DNA from 3 places in the Lactococcus sp. S64 genome. Region 1 is predicted to be linked to each of the others. Evidence: predicted binding sites of a transcription regulator. Region 1 holds the regulator's gene; each other region holds the start of a gene.

Region 1 (3,287 bases):
TAAGTCCTGAGGATATGGAAGACCGCCAAATTAATCATATTTTAGCACATTTGCATGACTCAAAAAAATTGGTTGAATCTTATAAGAAGTTGGGAAGTCAAATTATTCTTCCTGAACAATTATTAGAGGATTGTGTCCAAAATACTGAGGCTTTACGAACAAATCATTTTTTGTCAGGAATCATTGAAGAAATGCGTCAACAAGTTCCCGAAATCAAAAATGAAGAGGTCGTAGTCGTTCATGGCGATGTCAATCATAAAAATTGGTTAGTGGATGATAATTCAGGAAAAATTTATTTAGTAGATTGGGATACCGTCTTTTTATCAGATTCAATGGTTGATATGGCACATGTTTTATCACATTATATTAAACCAAATAACTGGTCTTTGTGGTTGATGACATCTGGTGTTAGACCTCGTTCAGATATTATGGATAAAGTGGCTTGGTATGGAAAACTTTCTTTTCTTCGCCAAATCTCTGAATATCTTTCTAGAGGAAAAATGAAAGAAGTGAATCAAGAAATCTTGGGACTTCGTAAATTTTGTGAATTATTTTAGTAAAAATAGGCTAGGGTTTGGACCTTCCTATTTTTTGGCTTATAATTGAATAATAAAAATAAAGAAATAGAAGATCACTTTTGCTGATTTTCTATCAAAAATTAAAAAATTGAGGTAAAAATTGCGCGTCAGAAATCGTAAAGGGGCAGGCGAAATGCTTGCTGAAAACGCACATATCGTAGTTGAAAATCCAGCGGACTTTAAAGGACGTTGGTCAGAGCGTTTTGGAAATGATCATCCGATTCATATTGAAGTGGGTTGTGGAAAAGGAGCTTTCATCACAGGAATGGCAGCTCTTCATCCAGAAATAAATTACATTGCAATTGATATGCAATTATCAGTTTTATCTTATGCTTTAGATAAAGCAATTGAAGCAGATTTGCCAAACGTACAAATGATGCTTGTTGATGGAGCTGCTTTGAGTGAATATTTTGCTGATGGTGAAATTGACCAAGTCTATTTGAACTTTTCTGACCCTTGGCCAAAAGGACGTCATGAAAAACGTCGTTTGACTTATAAATCTTTTCTTGCAACTTATGAAAAGATTTTACGTCCTGAAGGTGAAATTCATTTCAAAACTGACAATCGTGGATTGTTTGAATATTCTTTAGTTTCTTTAGCTAACTATGGCATGGAACTTAAAAAAGTTTGGTTAGATTTACACCAAGACGAAGAATTTGCACCTCAAAATGTAATGACCGAGTATGAGCAAAAATTCTCACAGAAAGGTCAAGTAATTTATCGATTAGAAGCAAAATTTTTGCCTAAGAAGTAAATAAGTTGCTTTCTGTCATTAAAACTAATGAAAAAAATTACTGACAGAATAAGAAAGTCTAAACCAATTTTCTGTCAGTAAAATTAATAAGAATTTATTATCTATTAAGGAGAATAAAATGAGATGTCCAAAGTGTTCTTCTGAAGAATCAAAAGTTGTTGATTCAAGACAAGCCGAAGATGCTATTCGCCGTCGTCGTGTTTGTGAATCATGTGGTTTTCGCTTCACAACCTTTGAACGTATCGAAGAAATGCCCCTTTTAGTCATCAAAAAAGATGACAAACGTGAACCCTTTAATCGTGAAAAAATTGTTCGTGGTTTAGTTCGTTCAGCATACAAACGCCCAGTATCAAGTGAAGATATTGAAACAACAGTTGCAAATGTTGAAAGAAAAATTCGTCAACTAGACAGTAATGAAGTTGAATCAGATGTTATTGGTGAATTTGTGATGCAAGAATTAGCTGAATTGGATGATATCACCTATATCAGATTTGCCAGCGTCTATCGTTCATTCAAAGATGTCAGTGAATTAGAAGAGCTCCTTAAAAATATTACCAAAAAATAAATCCGTCAGTAAAAAGTGACTGAATAAGGAGCATTTTATCGGCAAATAAAAGAAAGATCAGCTCGCTGAACTTTCTGTCAGTAAAAAGTGAGGAAAAAAATGAGAGCGGGAGATTCATTTACAATGCTTAATCGAGGAAAGACCAGCTTTGACGCTGAGGCTTTTCGTCTGCTCTATTTACCAATCATTGGCACGGATGCCTTTGCGCTTTATCAGTTAATGCTAAGCTTCTCTACTGGAAGAATTTCTCACTTTTTGGAATATCTAAATCTCGGCCTCAATCCTTTTATTGAAGCATTAGATAAATTATCTGGCTTATCATTAGTTCGTGTTTATGATGATCATACCAGTCTTTATTTTGAAGTAAAAAGTCCGCTAAATTTTGAAAATTTCCTTGCAGATGATTTTTATAGACAACTTTTGATTTCAAGAATTGGTGAAAATCGAGTAGCTGCTTTAGCTAAAAGAATGGAACCAAAAGGAAAAGAAATTTCCAAGAAATTTCATGAAGTTTATAAAGTTAGTTTTGACTCACAAGCTCAACAAAACCCTTCAAATACAAATGAACGTTTTGATATGGGGGCCTTTAAAAGTATTATGGAACGTCAAGGCTATCATTTAAACAATGAAAATCAAGACTCCTTAACGCTCTATTCACTAGCAGAAAAATTTGAACTCAATTGGTACGAATTATTCAAGCAAGCAGAAAAAACAGCCAATGCTGATAAAACTTTGAACATGAATAATTTGATGAGAAGTCTTTCAGGAGCTAGCCAACCGCAACCAGCACTTTCAGCTTTTCCTAAAGCATTTGCCGATTTGATTGTCATCAGTAAATCTCATGAACCAGATGATTTCATCCGACAGATAAAAGCGCAAGCTGGAGGCTTTGTCAGTTCGGAAGAACATAAGCTTTTAACTAATTTAAGTCGCCAAAATTTGCCAGCAGAAGTCCAAAATATTTTGATTCACTATGTTTTAGTACAGCAAAAAAATGCGTCGTTAAATCCAAATTTTGTAAATGCATTAGCCAACGACTGGATGAGAAATGAAGTATTTACAGCTGAAACAGCGGTAAAACGAATTTTGGAACGAGAAGAATTAGCTGCTGCTAAAGCAAAAGCTGGAGCTGAAAAAAGACCAATGAAAATCAAAAAAGAAGCACCAAAATGGTCAAATCCAGATTATGAAAATAAGACAAGCCAAGAAGAACTTGCAAAACTTGAGAAAATAAGGCTTGACTCTCTCAAAAAACTGAAAGGAGAGCAAAATTAATGGAATCTATCGGAGACATCTTAGGAAAACGTCAAGACATCCGTGAAAATTTTGAAAAATTAGTCGCAGAAGTATTAAAAAATGCTGATGTGCAAGCTTTTATTGCCCAACATCA
Region 2 (3,287 bases), on a different contig from region 1:
TTGAAGATTTCCCAGAATTTTTCTTTATTTCCAGCGGCTTCAAGAGCAATACGCGGAAGGTTAACTGTAACAACTCCAAGATTATTACGTCCAGCAGTCACGTCATTCCCATTTTCATCTTTCCAGCCTTGCAAGAATGAACGACAACCCATTGAAGCTTTAAATGAACCTGTTAATTCAACAATTTTATCATAGCTCAAAATATCAGGGTACATCCGTTTTGTTGAACATTCAAGCGCAAGTTCTTTGATGTCATAGTTTGGTGTCCCTACTTCGAGGTTAAGTCCACGTTTGAGTGTGAAAATTAATTTAGGGAAAATAGCAGTACGGTGTTCTGAACCTAAACCACCAATCCGGACATTCAAAATTGCTTTTTGAATTTCACGCGCATACCAATCGTCTCCAAGACCAAAACCAACTGTTACAAAAGGCGTTTGACCATTTGAAGTAAACAAAGTATTAATTTCATATTCTAAAGATTGCATTGCATCATAGATATCTTTGGCTGTTTTTTCACGAGCATAAGCTTCTTGTTTTTCAGCACCATCAATCCATTTTTGTGCATCTTTTAAATGTTTTTTATAATTTAATTTCGCGTAAGGCGCCAATACTTCATCGGCACGGTCAAATGAACAACCACCATATTGTGAACTAGCCACATTAGCGATGATTTGACTGGCTTGCGCAGTTGCTGTTTGAATTGATTTTGGCGAATCTACTTGCGCATTTCCAAGTTTAAAACCATTTTCAAACATATTTTTAAAGTCAATCAAACAACAGTTAGCCATTGTAGTAAATGGACTATAATCAAGGTCATGATAATGAATATCACCCTTTTGGTGAGCGTTTGCCACATGTGGCGGAAGAAGTTTCAAACCAATTGCTTTGGAAACCGCACCAGCTGTCAAATCACGTTGAGTATTGAAAACGTTAGAATCTTTATTGGCATTTTCATTAACGACAGTTTGGTCGCGATTAATTAATTTTTCAATCGTGAAATTGATATCCGTTGCTTTGGTACGGGCCAAATCACGGTTAGCACGATAAGAGATATATTCTTCAGCCAATTGAGTTTCACCAGACTCAAGGAGTTCTTGCTCAACAATCGATTGAATTTCATAAATTTTGACATTTTCAGAAAAACGAGTAAAGATTTCACTGACTACTCTGTCAGTAAGTTCTGAAAGAACCGACATATCTGTCAGTTCGACTTTTTTAGCCGCTTTAGTCAAAGCATCAAAAATTTTCTCACTGTTAAATTTCACTGAGCGTCCGTCACGCTTTATCACATTAATTTCTTCTAGTGTTACATCTTGATATTTTACTTCACTTTTCATATTAACCATCCTCTTCAATTACATCATCTATTTTATCAAATTCTCGGAAATGACACAATATATAGTTTAAATTATGTAAACACACACAATATCTTGTGTTGCTTGTTTTCATTCCCTTTTCTCAATTTCGCAAAGCAAAATATAATCTCTTTGTATTTAAAATGTAATCATTGCGTCTTAAATCAGATTTTTTATCTAAATTCTCACATTTTCTAGCCAATATAAAACATTAAATAAAAAACGTTTACAAACCGCCACATAATTGTCATCTTTTTCTTCCATTAACCGTGGTAAAATAGGGTAGTACTTATTTTATTCTGTATTTTCAGGAAAGGAATTATTTATGCCAGTTTCTCGTATTAAAGTTAAAAATAGACATTTAAAAAAGAAAGCCAAAAAACCACTGGCTTTTTATAAACCAGCGACCAAATTTGCTGGCGCTGTTCTCATTGCAGGAACTTTGACGACCACTCATGAGCTTTTGCTCCAACAAACAAGCCCAATGGTTCAGGCTGCAACCAATTCGACAGAAGCTTTTATTGAAAGTATTGCTGCATCAGCAAAACCAGTTGCCGATAGTAATGGTCTTTATCCTTCAGTTATGATTGCTCAAGCTATTTTGGAAAGTAACTGGGGTTCAAGCCAACTTTCTCGTGCCCCCTATTATAATTTATTCGGTATTCAAGGAACTTATCAAGGAAAAAGCGTTGTTTTTAAAACTCAAGAATATCTCAATGGTAAATGGGTCACAAAAGATATGCCATTTAGGGTTTATCCTTCCTTTAATCAAAGTTTCCAAGATAATGCTTATGTTTTAAAAACTACAAACTTTGGAAATGGTCCTTATTATGCTAAAGCTTGGCGAGCAAACGCGGCAACCTATCAAGCTGCAACCGCAGCTTTAACAGGAAAATATGCAACTGACCCTAATTATGGTGCTTCACTGAATCGAATTATTTCTCAATATAATTTGACTCGTTTTGACGGTGCTTCTTCTGCTGGTACTTCTAATTCCGGTGGTTCAACAGCTACAAATACCAATAATAATTCAAATACAAGCTCAACCACTTATACAGTTAAATCTGGCGATACACTTTGGGGAATTTCGCAAAAATATGGAATTAGTGTTGCTCAAATTCAAAGCGCAAACAATCTTAAAAGTACAGTCATCTATATTGGGCAAAAGCTTGTATTGACAACTTCAAGTTCTTCGTCTAATACAAATAGTTCAACTTCTTCAGGAAATTCTGCCGGAACTACAACGCCTACTACTTCGGTCACTCCTGCCAAACCAGCTTCACAGACGACGATTAAGGTTAAATCTGGTGATACGCTTTGGGGACTCTCTGTCAAATATAAAACGACGATTGCTCAACTCAAGAGTTGGAATCATTTGAATTCTGATACAATTTTCATTGGACAAAACTTGATTGTTTCACAATCTGCCGGTTCTTCAAGTTCTTCAACAGGTTCAAGCTCAGCCTCTACGAGTTCAACTTCTAACTCTTCTGCAGCTTCAAATACCTCTATCCATAAGGTTGTTAAAGGAGATACGCTTTGGGGACTTTCACAAAAATCTGGTAGCCCAATTGCTTCAATTAAGGCTTGGAATCATTTATCAAGTGATACCATTTTAATTGGTCAATATCTTCGTATTAAATAAATTGTAATTTATAAAATAAAAAAAGAATGAAAGTTAATTCATTCTTTTTTTAATTCTTTTAAAACAGACTGAAGATGAATCGATTGAGTCGGTTCAGACATGCCAACAGTCATTTCCCAAGGTGTTGTTTCTTTTTCAAGCGCGAGTTCAAGAAAAACGCGTTGAAAAGAAGTTAATTCTTCAGAACTCATTAAATAATCAATATCTGTTTTTGAAAGTAAAATTTTGTCCCGTTGAATCACTTTATTTAAATAACGGACCCAAAGTTCTAAATTCCATTTAGACTT
Region 3 (3,287 bases), on a different contig from region 1:
AACAGGGTTAGCTTGATTGACTGTGTCAACATTTACGATGTAAGGATAACCAGATTCTTGTTGAAGTTTTGAAAGTTCTTGTTCAAGTTCACGGGCATTAATCGGTGTTTTACGAATTTCTGGATTGGCTACCATTTTGTCATATTCAGCTGTGATATCCACTTCGGCAAAAGGTTTGCCATAATATTTTTCAACAAAATATGGTTCAAAGAGATACATTGTTTCTCCCTTTTTGACCAATTCATAGAATTTATCAGGAACAGTAACCCCAAGAGAGAGTGTTTTAACACGAATTTTTTCATCCGCATTTTCTTTTTTAGTGGACAAGAATTCCATAATATCTGGATGGAATAGTGATAAATAAACAACACCAGCACCTTGACGTTGCCCCAATTGATTGGCATAAGAAAAGGCGTCTTCAAAAAGTTTCATGACAGGAACGACACCAGCTGCCACTCCATCGTAACCTTTGATAGGTGCACCAGCAGCACGTAAATTAGTCAAGTTTAGACCAACACCACCACCATTTTTAGAAAGTTGCAAGGCAGAGTTAATTGTTCGTCCAATTGAATTCATATCATCAGTTAATTGTAGAAGGAAACAAGAAACAAATTCACCACGACGCTTACGTCCAGCATTTAGAAAAGTCGGAGTCGCAGGTTGATAACGACGATTAATCATTGCAAAAGCAAGATTATTAGCTAATTTTTCATCGCCGTCAGCCATGTATAAAGCATTCATTAACACACGATCTTCAAAATCTTCAAGATAGAGAGAACCGTCATTGTTTTTCATGGCATATTGATTATAAAATTTGTAAGCAGCCATAAATGAATCAAAATGAAATTCAAATTTACTCAATTCTTTACGAAGATTGGTAATGAATTCTGGTTTATATTTTTCAAGAAACTCAGCTTCTAGATATTCTTCTTTAACGAGCCAATTGAGTTTATCGATATATGTATCGGCTTCATAACGATTAGGTTCGACATTTTCTTTAAAAAAAGCAGTAATTGCTTCTTTATCTTTAGCAAGAGGAATGCTACCATTAACGGGAATGTTAATCTCGTTATTAAGCTTGAAATAAGTTACATCTTTAAGTTGTTTTAGAGACATAAGTGACCTTTCTTAAAGCGTTCAACCATAAAGAACAGAGGGATGAACTCTAATATTATAATAAGTTCAAACTAATTAATAGAAATAAAAAGTTAAAAATAAAGAGGCTTCACTCAATAGGGTGAAGCCATAAAATCACAGCGGATTTTTGAAGGTGACTTTCGCTCCTTTGTCAAGCTGTGTAGCGAGTTTTTCGACAGCAGCAACATCGGCTGGTGTACCATTAAACTCAAAATCATATAAAAGCGGAATTTGGTATTTTGCAGAAAGTTCTTTAGCAGTAAAAATATAAATACCTGCGAAATTACGATTTCCTGTACCAATAATTCCTAGACAATGTTTATAATTATCATTATAAGCCATAAAGTCAAAAACAGGGTCCATAACATCTATTGATTTAGAAACAGTTGGAGATTCTTCGGCATAACTTGGCGTTATCAAAAGAAAAGGTTCATTCATTTCTATATCATCGTCAGGACTGATTTCGACATTTGGTAAGTTTGTTTTGGAAACAAAGCGACGTGTTTGCCCAGTCACACTGAAATAAGCAAGTTTCATATTAAGCCAACTTTGCTAATTCGCTAGGACGGAAACCAGAGAAGGCAAAGTCATCTTTAGTAATGACAGGTGCAGCACGAAATCCCATTTCAATCACTTTTTCAACAAATTCAGGTTGTTCATCGATATTGATTTCATCGAAGGCAATTTCATGTTCTGAGAGCCATTTTTTGACCATTTTGCATTGCATACAATTGTTTTTAGAATAGACTGTAACCATTTTAAATCTCCTTTGAGGACAAACGTATTTTATTAGTGAGAGTAAAAAGTCTTTGACTTTTTCTCGACTTTTTATAGTCTTATTTTATCGTAAAAAAAATATCTAGTCAAATTAAAGATACTAGATATTGTGTTGAATTATGTAAAATTATAAAAATAACACAACATATTGTGCTATTTTTCTTTTTGTTTTGATAAGTTTAAACCAAATGGGACAAGGGATTCGCAATGATTTTTGATTCTTTTGAGATTTGTTCTATGTCGTAAAATAATAATAATTGCTAAAACAAAAATAATAATTGAGAATAAAAGGTCGTAGGAAGTAAGAATAAATCCGATGCTAGGGAAAATAAGAATTCCCAATAAAGCAAATACAGCACCTATCACACTAGAGAGACTAATCATGCTAAAAAGCCATAGGACAATGATAAAGACAACAAGAAGGTAAATTAAGAAGAGCGGACTAAATCCAAGAATCACACCAGCAGAAGTTGCAACAGCTTTACCACCTTTAAAGCGGTCGAATATTGAAAAAGTATGTCCAATGACAGCAAGAAGACCGAAAATTAGAGGTGAAACACCATTGATATGGAAGAAAAGGGGTAAAAGAGTAGCAAGTGTCCCCTTTAGTAAGTCAAAAGCAAAAACTGAAATTCCTGCCTTTACACCTAGAATTCTAAAAGTATTGGTTGTTCCAGTATTTCCTGAGCCATAGTCATGGAGATTTTTTTTGAAAAAAATCTTGCCAATCCATAAGCCGAATGGAATTGCCCCTAAAAGATAGCTGGCAATGAGAAGAAGAATAATAGTAAGCATAAGTTCTCCGAAGTTTATTTCGTTTAAAATCGATAATCTCTTTTAACTGTACAATTATATCATATTTTTAATAAAGATTACTGACAATATTGAAACATCTTCACTTACTTTTGGAAAAATTCTTACTATTAGATGAAAAAATTGTCAGCAGTCCTTTGACAAAGCTTTCTGAACAAGGTACAATAATCAAGATGAATATTTTTTATTAGCTCATTGTGGATAAAAAAATAGTGATTTAGATAGAAGATATAGGCTTTCGATGAGAGGAAAATAAATGGTAATAGATATTAATAACTATGATGACAGTGCGATTCAGGTTCTTGAAGGATTGGATGCTGTCAGAAAACGTCCAGGAATGTATATTGGATCAACTGACGGAACTGGTTTGCACCATTTGGTTTGGGAAATTGTAGATAATGCGGTTGATGAAGCTTTATCTGGCTTTGGTAACAGAATTTCGGTGACCATTAATGCTGATGGTTCTTTATCAGTAGAAGATGAAGGACGGGGAATGCCAGTTGGGAAACACGCCATGGGTATTCCAACTGTTGAAGTAATTTTTACTATTTTGCACGCAG

What was found. The regulator NrdR, encoded in region 1, represses ribonucleotide reductase genes. The targets are predictions, from matches to a motif close to ACACNATATATNGTGT.
Region 2: a site for NrdR is predicted at 1,390-1,405, ahead of nrdD (anaerobic ribonucleoside-triphosphate reductase). Genes of this name have one in related genera too.
Region 3: a site for NrdR is predicted at 2,012-2,027, ahead of IAE51_RS00415 (redoxin NrdH). Genes of this name have one in related genera too.

What each region holds. Positions count from the first base shown of each region.
Region 1 covers NZ_JACVUQ010000002.1:95,806-99,092, reverse strand. The annotation lists gene IAE51_RS02910 (phosphotransferase family protein) at 1-557, shown strand, start outside; gene trmB (tRNA (guanosine(46)-N7)-methyltransferase TrmB) at 679-1,332, shown strand; gene nrdR (transcriptional regulator NrdR) at 1,451-1,897, shown strand; gene IAE51_RS02895 (replication initiation and membrane attachment family protein) at 1,997-3,172, shown strand; gene dnaI (primosomal protein DnaI) at 3,172-3,287, shown strand, end outside.
Region 2 covers NZ_JACVUQ010000004.1:220,720-224,006, forward strand. The annotation lists gene nrdD (anaerobic ribonucleoside-triphosphate reductase) at 1-1,337, opposite strand, end outside; gene IAE51_RS06440 (LysM peptidoglycan-binding domain-containing protein) at 1,681-3,000, shown strand; gene IAE51_RS06445 (hypothetical protein) at 3,039-3,287, opposite strand, start outside.
Region 3 covers NZ_JACVUQ010000001.1:86,448-89,734, forward strand. The annotation lists gene nrdE (class 1b ribonucleoside-diphosphate reductase subunit alpha) at 1-1,116, opposite strand, end outside; gene nrdI (class Ib ribonucleoside-diphosphate reductase assembly flavoprotein NrdI) at 1,252-1,674, opposite strand; gene IAE51_RS00415 (redoxin NrdH) at 1,676-1,894, opposite strand; gene plsY (glycerol-3-phosphate 1-O-acyltransferase PlsY) at 2,068-2,709, opposite strand; gene parE (DNA topoisomerase IV subunit B) at 2,984-3,287, shown strand, end outside.